2 regions of the Microbacterium terrae genome follow, and region 1 is predicted to be linked to the other one. Evidence: predicted binding sites of a transcription regulator. Region 1 holds the regulator's gene; the other holds the start of a gene.

What was found. Region 1 encodes LexA, which represses DNA repair genes until DNA is damaged. Its sites were predicted from a motif close to TCGAACANNTGTTCGA; they were not measured.
Region 2: JOD63_RS13625 (Rv2578c family radical SAM protein) is a predicted target of LexA. The motif match lies at 4,659-4,674, and genes of this name have one in related genera.

The regions. Positions count from the first base shown of each region.
Region 1 is NZ_JAFDSS010000001.1:1,843,479-1,850,304, forward strand. Features, by position in the region: gene hisB (imidazoleglycerol-phosphate dehydratase HisB) at 1-64, opposite strand, end outside; gene JOD63_RS08575 (histidinol-phosphate transaminase) at 61-1,155, opposite strand; gene JOD63_RS08580 (LysM peptidoglycan-binding domain-containing protein) at 1,207-1,599, opposite strand; gene lexA (transcriptional repressor LexA) at 1,867-2,547, shown strand; gene JOD63_RS08590 (hypothetical protein) at 2,595-4,202, shown strand; gene JOD63_RS08595 (methylenetetrahydrofolate reductase) at 4,327-5,280, opposite strand; gene JOD63_RS08600 (alpha/beta hydrolase family protein) at 5,598-6,826, shown strand, end outside.
Region 2 is NZ_JAFDSS010000001.1:2,974,346-2,981,171, forward strand. Features, by position in the region: partial or broken gene JOD63_RS18355 (DUF998 domain-containing protein) at 1-275, shown strand, start outside; gene JOD63_RS18275 (M15 family metallopeptidase) at 399-1,337, opposite strand; gene JOD63_RS13615 (MFS transporter) at 1,497-2,867, opposite strand; gene JOD63_RS13620 (bifunctional hydroxymethylpyrimidine kinase/phosphomethylpyrimidine kinase) at 2,864-4,486, opposite strand; TPP riboswitch at 4,477-4,589, opposite strand; gene JOD63_RS13625 (Rv2578c family radical SAM protein) at 4,683-5,792, shown strand; gene JOD63_RS13630 (D-alanyl-D-alanine carboxypeptidase family protein) at 5,827-6,826, opposite strand, start outside.

The DNA of each region.
Region 1 (6,826 bases):
CGAGCTCGACGGTGGACTCGCTCGTCGCGCGCCGGAGCGACGCGGTGCGGGGTGCGGCGGTCATGCCTGCGAGTCTATCGACGCGAGTGCCTCGAGGAACGCCGTCGACTCCGCCTCGGTGCCGGCCGTCACACGCAGGTGGTGCGGGATGCCGACATCGCGGATGAGCACTCCTCGGTCGTACAACGCGCGCCAGGTCGCCGCGGGATCGTCGACGTCGCCGAAGAGCACGAAGTTGGTCCAGGAGTCGTGCGGCGTGTACCCCAGCGCTTCGAGCGTCGCCGAGATGCGGTCACGCTGCTGCACGATGTCGTCGACCATGCGCAGCATCGTCGGAGCGTGCCGCAGCGCCGCAGAGGCCGCCGCCTGCGTGAGTGCGCTCAGGTGGTAGGGCAGGCGCACGAGGCGGAGTGCGTCGATCACGGCAGGGTCGGCGGCGAGGTAGCCCACGCGCGCCCCCGCGAACGCGAACGCCTTGCTCATGGTGCGCGACACGACAAGCCGCTCGCGCCCCGCAAGCAGGGTGAGCGCCGAGCGCTCCTCACGGGGCGCGAACTCGAAGTACGCCTCGTCGACGACCACGACACCGTCGGTTGCGTCGTACACGGCCTCGATCACGTCGAGGCCGAGCGGGGTGCCGGTCGGATTGTTCGGCGCGCAGAGGAACACCACATCGGGCGCCGCGTCGGCGACCTGCTCGGCAGCGCTCTGCGCCGACACCGTGTAGTCGGCGGCCCGGTGACCGGCGATCCAGTCCGCCCCGGTGGCGCGCGCCAGCAGCGGATACATCGAGTACGTCGGCGCGAAGCCGAAGGCCGTGCGTCCGGGGCCGGCGAAAGCCTGCAGCACGTGCTGGAGCACCTCGTTCGAGCCGTTCGCGGCCCACACCTGCTCACGGGTCAGCCCGTGGCCCAGATAGTCGGCGAACCCCTCGCGGAGTTCGGTGAACTCGCGGTCGGGGTACCGGTTCACCTCACGGAGGGCCCGCGCGATCGAGTCGACGATGTCGTCGGCCACCTCCTGCGGAACGGGGTGGGTGTTCTCGTTGACGTTGAGGGCGATCGGGAGCGGCACCTGCGGCGCGCCGTACGGCGTCATACCGCGCAGATCGTCACGAATCGGCAGGTCTTCCAGGCGGGCGGTCACCTCACCCATCGTAGAGCGAGCGGTCGCATGCGGCTCGTCGCCGAGGACGCCGTGCAGACGTCACTTCTCGGCGCTGGGCGCGTACTCGAGCGGGAGGGCGACCTGGTCGCCGACGAGAAGAGTCGCCCCGTCAAGGGCGTTCAGACGCACGATCGCGTCGACGACATCGCGGGGGTCGGCCTGAGGCGCGACCTCTTCGGCGATCGACCAGAGCGTGTCGCCCACGCCGACGGTCACCGTGGTGAACGTGCCCGCGACGGCTCCCGCGTCGCGGGTGGCGATCGCGGCGCCGCCGCTGATCACCGCGGCGCTGAGGGCGATGACCGCCGGCAGCGCGGCGAGGAGTGCGAGCACGCGGCGTCCGCGCAGCGTGAGGCGCAGCCGCGTGCGCGGGCTGCGCAGGGTCGGCGCCGTGGTGCGGAACGTGGGTGCGGTGACGGCGATCGCGGTCATGGCTCCTCCTCTGGTGGTGAGAGGTTCGCATCGGCCGCTCGGCCGGGAGTGGCCGATGCGAACTTCTCTTCCGAATGTATCTTCGAGTCTGTAGGGTGTCAAGCATCGAAACCGAGGTCGGTTGATCGAACACGACACGCGGAGCGGGTCCGCGATGCCGGCATCCGAATCGGATACGGTTTCGACACGAGAACCACACCACGGACCTCCGACATTCGAATACCGGTGCAGCCGGCCGAGGTCCGGTCCATCCGACAGGAGCGGCACATGAGCGACACCGGCGGGCGTGAGAAGCCGCAGACGCGGCGGCGCAAGAGCCTCAGCGACAAGCAGCTGGCGATCCTCGAGGTCATCCAGCGCTCGATCGCGCGGCACGGCTACCCGCCGAGCATGCGCGAGATCGGCGACGCAGTGGGCCTCAAGTCGCTCTCGAGCGTCACCCATCAGCTCAACCAGCTCGAGCTGAGCGGCTACCTGCGGCGCGACGCCGGCAAGACCCGTGCGATGGAGGTGCTCATCGACCTCCCGGGCGCCTCGGTCGAGAATCCGGCCGACACCGCCCCCGCCGTCGGCGACGCCGCGCTGGTGCCCCTCGTCGGCCGCATCGCCGCCGGCGTGCCCATCACGGCCGACCAGCACGTCGAAGAGGTGTTCCCCCTCCCCCGTCAGCTCGTCGGCAAGGGCGACCTGTTCATGCTCAAGGTGTCGGGCGAGTCGATGATCGACGCCGCGATCTGCGACGGCGACTGGGTCGTGGTCCGCTCGCAGCCCACCGCGGAGAACGGCGACATCGTCGCCGCCATGCTCGACGGCGAAGCCACCGTCAAGACGTTCCGCCAGCGCGACGGCCACACCTGGCTGCTCCCCCGCAACTCGGCTTTCGAGCCGATCCTGGGCGACGATGCGACCGTTCTCGGCAAGGTCGTCGCGATCCTGCGCGCCGTCTGACCGCGGGGCCGGTGCACGGAGCGCCCGATGTGCGCCACAATGGCGCCATGACGGATGCCGCCGCCCCTACGCAGCCCCTCGCCGACAATGCCGCCCTCGCGGCCCGCATCCGCGAACTCGAGGCTGAGAACGCCCGACTCACCGCGGGCGAGGCGTCTCCCACGGCGCCCCAGCGCGCCAAGGCCGCCGGCAGCCGCTGGCGGGCGTTCCTCTCCGCGCTGTGCATCGTCATCGCGACGATCCTCGTGCCCGTGTCGATCGTCACGGCGTGGGCCCGGCTCGAACTCGTCGACGAGACGCGCTTCGTCGAGACGTTCGCGCCCCTCGCCGACGACCCGCACGTGCAGGCGCTCGTCGCCGATCAGGTGACGACCGCGATCGACGAGTCGATCGACCTCGAGGGCGTCACCGACGACCTGTTCGACGGGCTGCAGGGGCTCGACCTCCCGCCGCGCGCCCTCGACGCGCTCGAGCTGCTCCGCGCGCCCGCGGCACAGGGACTGCAGGGGCTCGTCGACACGACTGTGACCAGGCTCGTCGAGTCCGACGCCTTCGCCGATGTGTGGGAGACGACGCTGCGTGCCAGCCACCGCGCCCTCGAGGCCGTGGCCGCCGGCGGAACGGCGAACGGGGCCGTCGTCATCGGCGACGGCGGCGAACTCGGCATCCAGCTCGCCCCCATCATCGAAGAGGTCAAGGAGCGGCTCATCGACCGCGGCATCGGCTTCGCTTCATCGATCCCGGTCATCGAGAAGACCATCGTCGTCGCGCAGAGCGACGCGCTCGCCATCGTCGGCACCGTCTACAACCTCGCCGTCGCCGCCGGCTGGTGGATGCCCGTCATCGCCCTGGTGCTCTTCCTCGCGGGCATCCTCATCGCGCGTCGCCGGTCGACGGCGCTCCTGGGCACCGGCGTGGGCATCACGGTCGGGGCGGGCGTGCTGTCGATCGCCCTGGCGATCGCGGGATCGGTGCTCGCTCTCAGCGCCCCGAACCTCGGCGTCTCGTCGGCCGCCCTCGCCTCGATCTACCAGCAGGTCACGGGCGACATGCGCGACACGGCGACCGTCTTCATCGTGCTCGGCCTGCTGCTCATCGTCATCGGCTGGCTCTCCGGCCGCTGGCGCGGCGCTCGCGCCACGCGCGACGGGGTCGCGTCTGTCAACTCGGGCCTGCGCGGCTCGGTACGCGGCCACGGCCTCGACACCGGCGGCTTCGGCGCGTGGATGTATGCGCAGCGCGTGCTCGTGCGCGTCGTGCTCGCCGTGCTCGCGGTGCTCTGGCTGATCCTGCTGCGGCCGCTGTCGCTCGCCGACGTGTTCCTCGTCGTGATCGTGTGGCTGGTCGTCTGGTGGCTGACGGAGCTCGTGCAGGTGCGCCCCGACGAGGCCGTGACGATCGTCGAGGACGCCGACGTCGCCGCCGCGGAGCCCGTAGACGCGACGGTCATCGTCACGACGCCGGGCGACGACACGGCGGGCGACACGCTGCCGCTGCCCGATGACCTTCTCGAGCCGACCGCGGCCCAGCACGCGGCTGCGGCTCCCGCTGACACGGAGTCCGGCGCCGCAGAGACGGCGGATGCCGAGGCCCCTGAGTCCCCGGCATCCGGTACAGCGAAGGGGCGCGCCCCGAAGGGCGGCGCGACGGGCTAGGCGCAGGTCGTCTCGCGCTCCGCGCGCGCGGCTGCGACGAGGGTGCTCGGCGACGGGACGATCGCGCCACAGCCGCGGGTCCTTCAGCCCGCCGTGCCGCGCGGGAAGGGAACGGCGGTGAGGGTCACCCTGTGCGCTCCTGTTCGAGGCTGAGGATGCCCGCCTCGCGGAGCACCGCGAGGACCGTGTCGTGGTTGTTGAAGGCGTAGAGGTGCACCCCGGGGGCGCCGCCGTCGACGACGGCTCGGGCGAGCGCCGCCGCGTGCGCGATGCCGATCTCGCGCTGACCGTGCGCGGTCGGCTCCACCTCGAGGGCGATCGCGAGATCGCTGGGCAGCTTCTCGCCGCTGAGTTCGAGGGTGCGGCGCAGCCGCGCAGGCGAGGTGATCGGCATGATGCCGGGGAGGATCGGGATGGTCACCCCGGCCGCACGGCACTTCGCGACGAAGCTCAGGTAGTCGTCGGCGTGGAAGAACAGCTGGGTGATCGCGAGCGTCGCCCCGGCCGCCTGCTTGGCGAGCAGCGCGTCGATGTGATCGCGCGGATGCCGCGACCGCGGGTGGCCGTTCGGGAACGCCGCGACGGCGATGTCGGCCTTGCGTCGGCCTTCCACCCGCGCGGCGCCGGGGACGCCCGGGATGTCGCGCTCGATGTACGGCGACCGCTCGGCCTGCACGCGGTCGATCAGCTGGGCGAGCTGCGCGGCGCTCTCGAGGTCGCCGAGGAAGACCTCGTCTTCGCTGACGCCTTCCGGCGGGTCGCCGCGCAGCGCGAGGAAGCTCGTGATGCCGGCGTCGAGGAACTCGCGGATGAGCGCGTTCGCCTGGGCGTAGGTGCTGCCGACGCAGGTGAGGTGCGCGAGCGGCACCGTACCGGTGGTGTCGAGGATGTGGCGCAGCAGCTCGAGAGAGCGGCCCCCGGTCGATCCGCCGGCCCCGTACGTCACGGAGATGAAGCGCGGACCCGACGCCGCCAGGTGGCGGATGGTCTCGTGCAGCGCGGGGATCCGCTCGGCGGTGCGCGGCGGGTACACCTCGAACGAGAACGGCACCGGTGGTGCGCTGAGGTCGATCGGCATGTCGTGCTCCGGGTCAGGGCGGGTCCGAGCCGGACGGCCGCGGACTGTCCGCCGCGCCGATCGGCGGGGGCGGAAGAATCGCGGGCGGGTGTCGGGCTCGGCTGCCGCTCCTGCCCGGACCGCGGATGACTCTCACGATCGGGCGACGATGCCTCCACGGTAGCGGAGCCTGCTGGGCGCGGGACACGTGTGACGGTGTGTTTCGCGGTCGGCGTCGCCGCCTCGCGCCACGCGTATCGCCGGCAGCCGGGGTCAGCCCCGCGAGTCCGGCGTTCCGGCGGATGCCGCGGACCGTCGCCGACGCGTAGCGTGGAAGCATGTCCCGGGCACTTCCCTATGGTTCCTGGCCGTCGCCGCTGTCCGCAGCCGCCGTCGCCGCCGCCGCTCCGCGCATCGAAGGCGCCCGCTTCGTCGGCGACGAGATCTGGTGGGGCGAGACCGTGCCCGGCGAGGGCGGCCGCACAGCTGTGCGGCGACGACGCTCCGACGGCTCGGTCGCCGATGTGCTCCCCGACCCGTGGAATGCCCGCTCGCGCGTGCACGAGTACGGGGGCGGCGCGTGGACGGCCACCGACGACGGCGTGCTCCTGTTCGTCGAGAAGGCGGATCAGCGCGTGTGGGCGCTGCGCCCAGGAGAGGAGCCGCGCGCACTGACCCCCGCCGATGGGATGTCGCGGTTCGGCGGGCTGGTCTTCGCGGAGGGGCTGCTCGTCGCCGTCCGCGAGCGGCACGACGGCTCGCCGGTTCCCCCGCGCGACATCGTGACGATCGCGCTGGACGGCTCGCTCGTGGTGACAGACCTCGTGGGTGATTCCGACTTCCTCGCCCAGCCCGCCCTCTCGCCGGGCGCGACGCACCTCGCGTGGGTCGCCTGGAACCACCCCGCGATGCCGTGGGATCGCGCCGAGGTGCGAGTGGGGCGCCTCGCCGAGAACACGGTCGCGGAATGGACCACCGTGGCCGGGGGCACCACCGCAGGACTCCAGCCGGAGTGGCTCGGGCCCGACGATCTCGCCTATCTCGACGACCCGACGGGGCGCTGGAACCTGCGGCGCGTGCACCTGTCGGCGTCGCTGGATCACTCCCCCGTCGTCGAGGCCGACGCCGACACCGGCGGCCCGCTGTGGTCTCTGGGCGTGAGATGGTACGCCCCGCTCGACGACGGTCGCTTCGTCGCCGTGCAGACGAACGGCGCCGACCGCATCGTCGTCATCGACCCGAGTGCGGGAACCGAGCGCGACCTCGCACTGCCGATCACGGCGGGAGCTGCCATCGAGAGCGTCCGCGGAACCCGGGTGCTCATCTCGGGCGCCGGGAGCACCGTGCCTGCGGGGCTCTGGGAGGTCGACGTCGACGCGCCGGATCGCGCGGCCGTCGTGCGCGGCGGCGAGACGCAGTGGGACGAGGGATGGATGCCGCGCCCCCGCGCCGTGTCGGTCGACGGCCCGAACGGTCCGGTGCACGCCTTCGTCTACCCGCCCACCAATCCTGACGTCGCGGCGCCGGGCGACGAGCAGCCGCCCTACCTCGTGCTCGTCCACGGCGG
Region 2 (6,826 bases), 1.1 Mb from region 1:
TGCTCCCGGGCGGCATGAGCCGCCGGAGGTCGCGCGCCTTCCGCGGGTCGGTCGTCTCGGCAGGTCTTCACCTGACGGCCGTGGGACTCATCCCGATTCCGGTGAGCCCGACCATGCACGACCTCATCGCGACGGGTCTCGGCCTGTCGTTCCTGTCGACGGTTCTGACCGGCCTCTGCATCCCGGGTATCGGTCGACGCTTCGCACGGGCGACAGCCTCGTGCGCCGCACTGCTCGCGGCCGGAATGGTCGTGCTCACCTGCGGGCTCATCACGCTCGCGCTGTTCGAGTTCGTGGCTTTCGTGACGATGGGGATCTGGCTGCTGTCGCTGTCACGCGTCCTCCCGGAGCACACGCGTCCGACGCCGAGCGCGATGCCGCGGCACGACGCACGAAGCTCAGTCCAGATAATCGGGAGCGGCCGGCAGGCCGAAGAAGTCCTCGAGGGTGCGCCATCCACCTTCGTGATACGCCCGCGCCAGGTCGGGGCCGACGTAACGCAGATGCCAGGGCTCGCCGACGTACCCCGTCGTGCCGGTCTCGGCGCTCTCATAACGCACGATCCAGCCGTGCTCCCAGGCGTGCTCCACGATCCACTCGCCCTGGGCCGTGGCCGCGAGGTCGTCCAGCGACCCGCATCCACCCGCACACGCGACCACATCAGCCGTGAGCCCCGACTGGTGCTCGCTGTACCCGGGCCGCGCACTCACGAGGTCGGCGCCCGACACACCGCGCGACGCGACCTGCGAGCCGTAGGACTGCACCTGGGTCCGGTACGAGCGGAAGCCGCTCTCGAGCGCGATCTCGCCCGCTCCTGCATCGCGCGCCGCGGTCACCAGGTCGTTGAGCGCCACCGCCGCGACATCGCGCATCGAGCCCTGGGCGAGATTGCGCACGCCGTCGGGCATCTGCAAGCCGCTCGGCCGGTAGTCGATCGGGTTGTACGGCCGCGTCTTGTTGACCACGACCCACAGGTGCGCCGGGTCGTCGAGGGGGATGCACGGAGCCTCACCCGCAGCCACCGCGGCCCGCAGCATCTCACCGCCGCCGGCGGCTTCGATCACCGCGGTGTCGTCACCCGAAGCGAGTCCCGCGGCGACGCCGTCGAGCGCGCAGATGTCGTCGGTGAGGGCGCGCTGCTCCACATCGGGCACGGGCAGCACCGAGATGTGCGACAGCGACACCGGCTCGTCGGCATCCGTCCGCTCACCGGCATCCGACGCGGTCGGGGCACCCGCCGTCGCTGCGGTGATCGCCGCCGTCGCTCCCACTAACGACGCCGCGACCACGAGCAGACCCGCCGCGAAGGCGGCACGCCGGAGCCGCGCCGGACGCACGTGCGAGCCCGTCCCCCGGTGGCGGCGCAGGGGCAGCGGCGCCGCGGCATGCCTGAGCGCACGTCGGGAGGCTGGAAATTCGTGCGGTGGGGGCGCCGTCACCCTTCCATTGTGACCACGCCCGGCGCGACGCGCGACCACGACCCGCGCACAGCCGCCTCAGATGTCGGTCGTCATCGTGCGCGCGAGCACCGCCCCCACGAGTCCGAGCCCCGCGGCGAGCACCATCATGACCGCGACCGGCCACCAGTGCCCCACGCCGACGGCGAGCGCGGCCGCGGCGAGCGGCGCGAGTCCGCCGCCGACGATCGCACCCGCTTCGCGCCCGAGCGTGATCCCCGAGTAGCGCACCGGCGCATCGAACAGCGCGGCGAACCACGCCGGCTGCACGCTGTCTGCCGCGGCATTGGCCACGCCGATCGCGAGCGCGACGACACCGACGACCAGCGCCGTGACCCCGCCCTCGAGCACCGCGAACAGCGGCACCGCCAGCACCCCGAGCGCGACGAGCCCACCCGCGACGAGCGGGAACGGCCCGATGCGGTCACCGAGGCGACCCCACAGCGGGCACAGCACGGCAGCCAGACCGGCGCCCACGAGCAGGGCGGTCAGCGTCACACTGCGGTCGAGCCCGAGGGTGTTCACCGCGTACCCGAGGCAGAACACCGAGACGATGTAGAACGCGGTGTTCTGGCCGACGCGCATCAGGAAGACCGCCACGACACTGCGCGGCCGGCGCAGCGCGTCGACCACCGGCCGGCGCGCGAGGCGGTCGGCGGCACGCGCCGCCACGAACTCGGGCGTCTCGGCAACGCCACGGCGCAGCAGCAGCGCGATCGCGAGCAGCGCAAGGCTCGCGAGGAACGGGATGCGCCAGCCCCACGACAGCAGAGCCGCTTCATCCAGTGTGAGGGTCAGCACCACGAAGGCGAGGTTCCCGAGGATGAGCCCGACGTACACCGCGCTCTGCACGAACGCCCCGCGCGCTCCGCGCGACCGTGCGCCCTCGACCGCGAGGAGCGCCGCGCCACCCCACTCCCCGCCGGTGGCCGCCCCCTGCGCGAGACGCAGCAGCACGAGCAGCGCGGGCGCGAGCGCCCCGGCCTGCGCGTAGGTGGGAAGCACGCCGATGCCCGCCGTCGCGACTCCCATCACGACGACGGTCGCGATCAGCGCCGTGCGTCGCCCCGCGCGGTCGCCGAGCCAGGCCGCCGCGATGCCGCCGAGCGGCCGCGCGACGAAGCCGGTCGCGAAGACCGCGAGCGAGAGCAGCACCGCCACACCCGGGGCGCTCTCGGGGAAGAACAGGGTGGGGAAGACGAGCGCCGCCGCGGTGCCGTAGAGGAAGAAGTCGTACCACTCGAGCACGGTGCCGGCGGATGCCGCGACCACGGCGCGACGCGAGGCTCGAGCGGTCTCGGGGCCTGCGGCAGCGGGCGGGGAGACCGCCGCGGATGCGACATCGGTGACGGATGCCGAGCCAGTGGCTGATGCCGGGTCTGTGGCCGATACCGGGCCTGTGACGGTCACGCGGGCACCGCCTCGACCGGTGCGGTGGTGGCAGCGGGTTCGGCCGCGGGAGCGGCATCCGTCCGCTCCTCGTCTCGGTCGCCGGCACTCGTGAGCCCGAGCGGCACGTCGAAGAACGCGAGTTCGAGCTCGGCCGACCGACGGAACGCGGCGAGCATCCGCGCGCGCGCCTCGGGCGTCGCCGCTGCCGCCAGACCCGTGGCGATGTCGATCGCCTGCCGCGTCGCATCGGCGAAGGCGGGGTCGGCGTACGTGATGAGCCACGACGCGTACGGGTGGTCTGCGTCCTGCGGGCGCGAGCCGAAGTGTCCGTCGGCCAGACGCACGCCGAGGTCGGTGTACAGCCAGTAGCAGGGCAGCACCGCCGCCGTGAGGGTGGCGTAGTCGCCGCGCGCGGCGGTCGCGAGCAGGTGGTCGAGGTAGGCGGTGGTGGTGGCATCCGCCCGTGCAGGCACGCCGTCGTGCCCACCCAGGCGCTCCCGGTGCAGCTCGAGCTCGCCGATGATGCACCCGTGCGCGGACTGCGCCCAGAACGCCTGCGCGGCCGAGTCGGGCGCCAGCCGCGCAGCCTCGGCGAGAACACGCGCGTAGTCGCGCAGATAGAGCGCGTCCTGCGCGATGTAGCTGAGGAAGGGCTCGCGCCCGAGCGTGCCGTCGGCGAGCGCGCGGATGAACGGCAGGTCGTCGATGCCGGCGCGCACATCGGCGATCTCATTCCACCAGTCGGCCTCGACCTCGGCAGCGGTCGGCGCGGTCTGCACCCCGCCACGTGCCCAGAGCCCGGAGAAGTGATGCACCGGGCCGTGTCCGCCGCCGACCTCCAGCTCGTCGCCGTGGCGCAGCGACTCGCGCAGCCACTGCCGAGCCTCGTCGATCGCGGGCGCCCAGTCGCCGCACGACACCCGCAGCGTGGCGACGGCCGACGAGAGCGAGCATCCGGTGCCGTGCGTCGAGGTGGTCGCGATGCGCGACCCCGCGAACATCCACGCCTCACCCGATGCCGCGTCCACCAGCGCGTCGGGCGCGTCGTCGCCGGCGAGATGACCGCCCTTCGCGAGCACCCGCACACCGTGCCGCGCCGATACCGCCTCGGCCTGCGCGAGCACCTCGTCCCACGTCTCGGCGGGAGCGCCGCCGGCGAGCACCGCGAGTTCGGCCACGTTCGGGGTCACGAGGTCGGCGAGCGGCAGCAGCTGCATCATCGCCTCCTCGGCATCGGCGTCGAGCAGGCGATGACCGCTGGTCGACACCATCACCGGATCGAGCACCACGACCGGCGGCCGGGTGCGGTCGAGCCACGCCCCGACGGCGCGGATCACGTCGGCGTTCGCGAGCATCCCGAGCTTCACCGCATCTATCGCGATGTCTTCGGCGATCGCGTCGAGCTGGTCCGTGAGGAACTCCACCGGCGGCACGTGCACCGCGCTGACACCGCGGGTGTTCTGCGCTGTGAGCGCCGTGATCACCGCCATGCCGTAGCCGCCGACGGCGGAGATCGATTTGAGGTCGGCCTGGATTCCGGCGCCGCCGGACGGATCGCTCCCGGCGATGCTGAGCACGCGGGGGATCCGCGGTCTCGCCGGAGAGTGGGAAGGGTCGATGGACAGGCGATCGCGCATTGCGACATCCCTTCGCTAGTTCGAACTAGATCAGGTTCGACGGGTGTGTTCTCAGCCACCCGTCGCAATCGCGACTACGCGGGCGGCACCCCGTGTCACTGCCGACGAGCCTAGCGCCTGACGGCACGAGCGCTCGATGTTCTATTCAGAAGGCACCGCTCTTGACATTGTTTAGAACATCTGTTCGTATGTTCACATGCGTTGGCAGGGTCAAGAGCTGGGAGTAACGGATGCCGCCGCCCTGCCCGGCCTCGAACATCTCAGCGGCCTGGTGCGCTCGGTGACGACCCCCGAGTTCGCCGGCGTCACCTTTCACGAGGTGCTCGCGCGCACCGCGCTGAACCATGTTCCGGGCGCCTCGGCAATGCCCTTCGACTGGACGGTGAACCCGTACCGCGGATGCAGTCATGCATGCGTATACTGCTATGCCCGCGGGACGCACGAGTACCTCGAGCTCGATGCCGGGCGCGACTTCGACACCCAGGTGATCGTCAAGGTGAACGTGGCCGAGGTACTGCAGAAGGAGCTGCGCAAGGGCACGTGGATGCACGAGCCCGTGATGCTCGGAACCAACACCGATCCCTATCAGCGTGCGGAAGGCAGGTACCGCCTGATGCCCGGGATCATCGACGTGCTGGCCGAGAGCGGCACGCCGTTCTCCATCCTCACGAAGGGCACGCTGCTGCGCCGCGATCTTCCGCAGCTCGCCCGCGCCGCCGAGCGCGTCGACGTGTCGCTGGCGATGTCGATCGCGATCTTCGACGACGCCCTGCAGCACGCCGTCGAACCCGGCACGCCGTCCGCAACGGCGCGACTCGAGACGGTGCGCGCTGCGACCGAGGCGGGCTTCGCCGTGACGGTCTTCCTCATGCCGATCCTCCCCCACCTCACCGACTCGATCGCGATGATCGACCACGCTCTCACCCGCATCCGCGAGGCGGGCGCGGTGCGCGTCGTGTACGGCGCCCTCCACCTGCGCCCGGGGGCCAAACAGTGGTTCCTGCAGTGGCTCGAACAGCACCACCCCGAGCTGGTGTCGTCGTACCGCGGCCTGTACCCCGGAGCCTCTGCGACGGCACCCAAGGGCTATCGCACCTGGCTCGCGAAACGCGTGCGCCCGCTGCTGCGCGTGCACGGGCTCGACGGTCGCGCGGAAGACGACCATCCGCGCGGCACGCCCGTCGCCGGGCTCGCGGCGCGGGCCGACGCGCGCGCCGCGGGAATCGTGACGACGTCACGCGGACGAGCGACAGCGATGCGCGTGCCCGCCACCCCACCGGCCGCAGCCCCGCCGCGACTGTTCTGAGGCGCGCCAGGCCCGGCCGACAGGCCGTGACGGGTCAGCCCAACAGCGTCGGGTGGGTCAGCCGCCACCAGTCGGTCGGCTCATCGAGCGTGCCCGCGATCTCGATGGGCACCGAGACGCTGTTCGGACCGGATGTCCAGGTGACGGTGCCGACGACCGCCCCGTCATCCCACGACGTCGGGGTCGTCGTCTCGAGCTCCACGGTGATCGGCGTGTCCGACCAGACGAAGATCGAGGCGCCCTCCCCGAGTACTACGTCGACCGAGTCGCCCCACGGAACGGTGAACTCCCCGACCGTCGTGCCCCCGGTGCCGACGGAGACCATCCGGAACCCCGACTGGACGCTCTCGATCAGCGCGGTCACGCTGGCGTTGACGGCATCCTTCGACGATCCTCCGAGCACCACTCCGACCATCGACAGCGGTTCGGCCGCGCCGACGTCGATCGTCGCCGTGTAGAGCAGGTTCGACCCGCTCTCGCCGAGGTTGCCGGTCTTGAGGCCCGTGACACCCGCCGTGCCGAGAAGGGTGTTGGTGGTCGCGATGCGGCCGGCGCCGGGCACCGACATCTCCGACGTCGCAGCGATCTCGGCGATCACCGGGTTCGCGGCCGCGAGCCTGCCCAGCACGACGAGGTCGGTCGGGGTGCTGGTGTTCCGGGCGTCGACGCCGGTCGCATCCACGATCGCCGTGTCGCCGAGGCCGTTCTCGTCGAGCCATCGCCGCGCTGCTTCTGTGTACGCCCACTGCGACCCGAAGGCCCACTCGGCGATCGCCTCGGCGTAGTTGCTGGCAGACGGGATCAGCATCGTCGCGAGCGCATCGCGCAGCGACATCGAACTGCCGATCGGCATCGGGGCGATCGTCACGTCCATGACGTAGTACTTGTCGTACAGCTTGTGGTCGGCGCGGTCGAAGAAGAGCGTCGGCCCCGGGTCGTCGCCGGAGAGCGGATGCGCGTCGAGCACCACGAGAGCGGTGACGATCTTCGCGATGCTCGCGATCGGTCGCGCACCATCTGGGCCGCTCACCGCC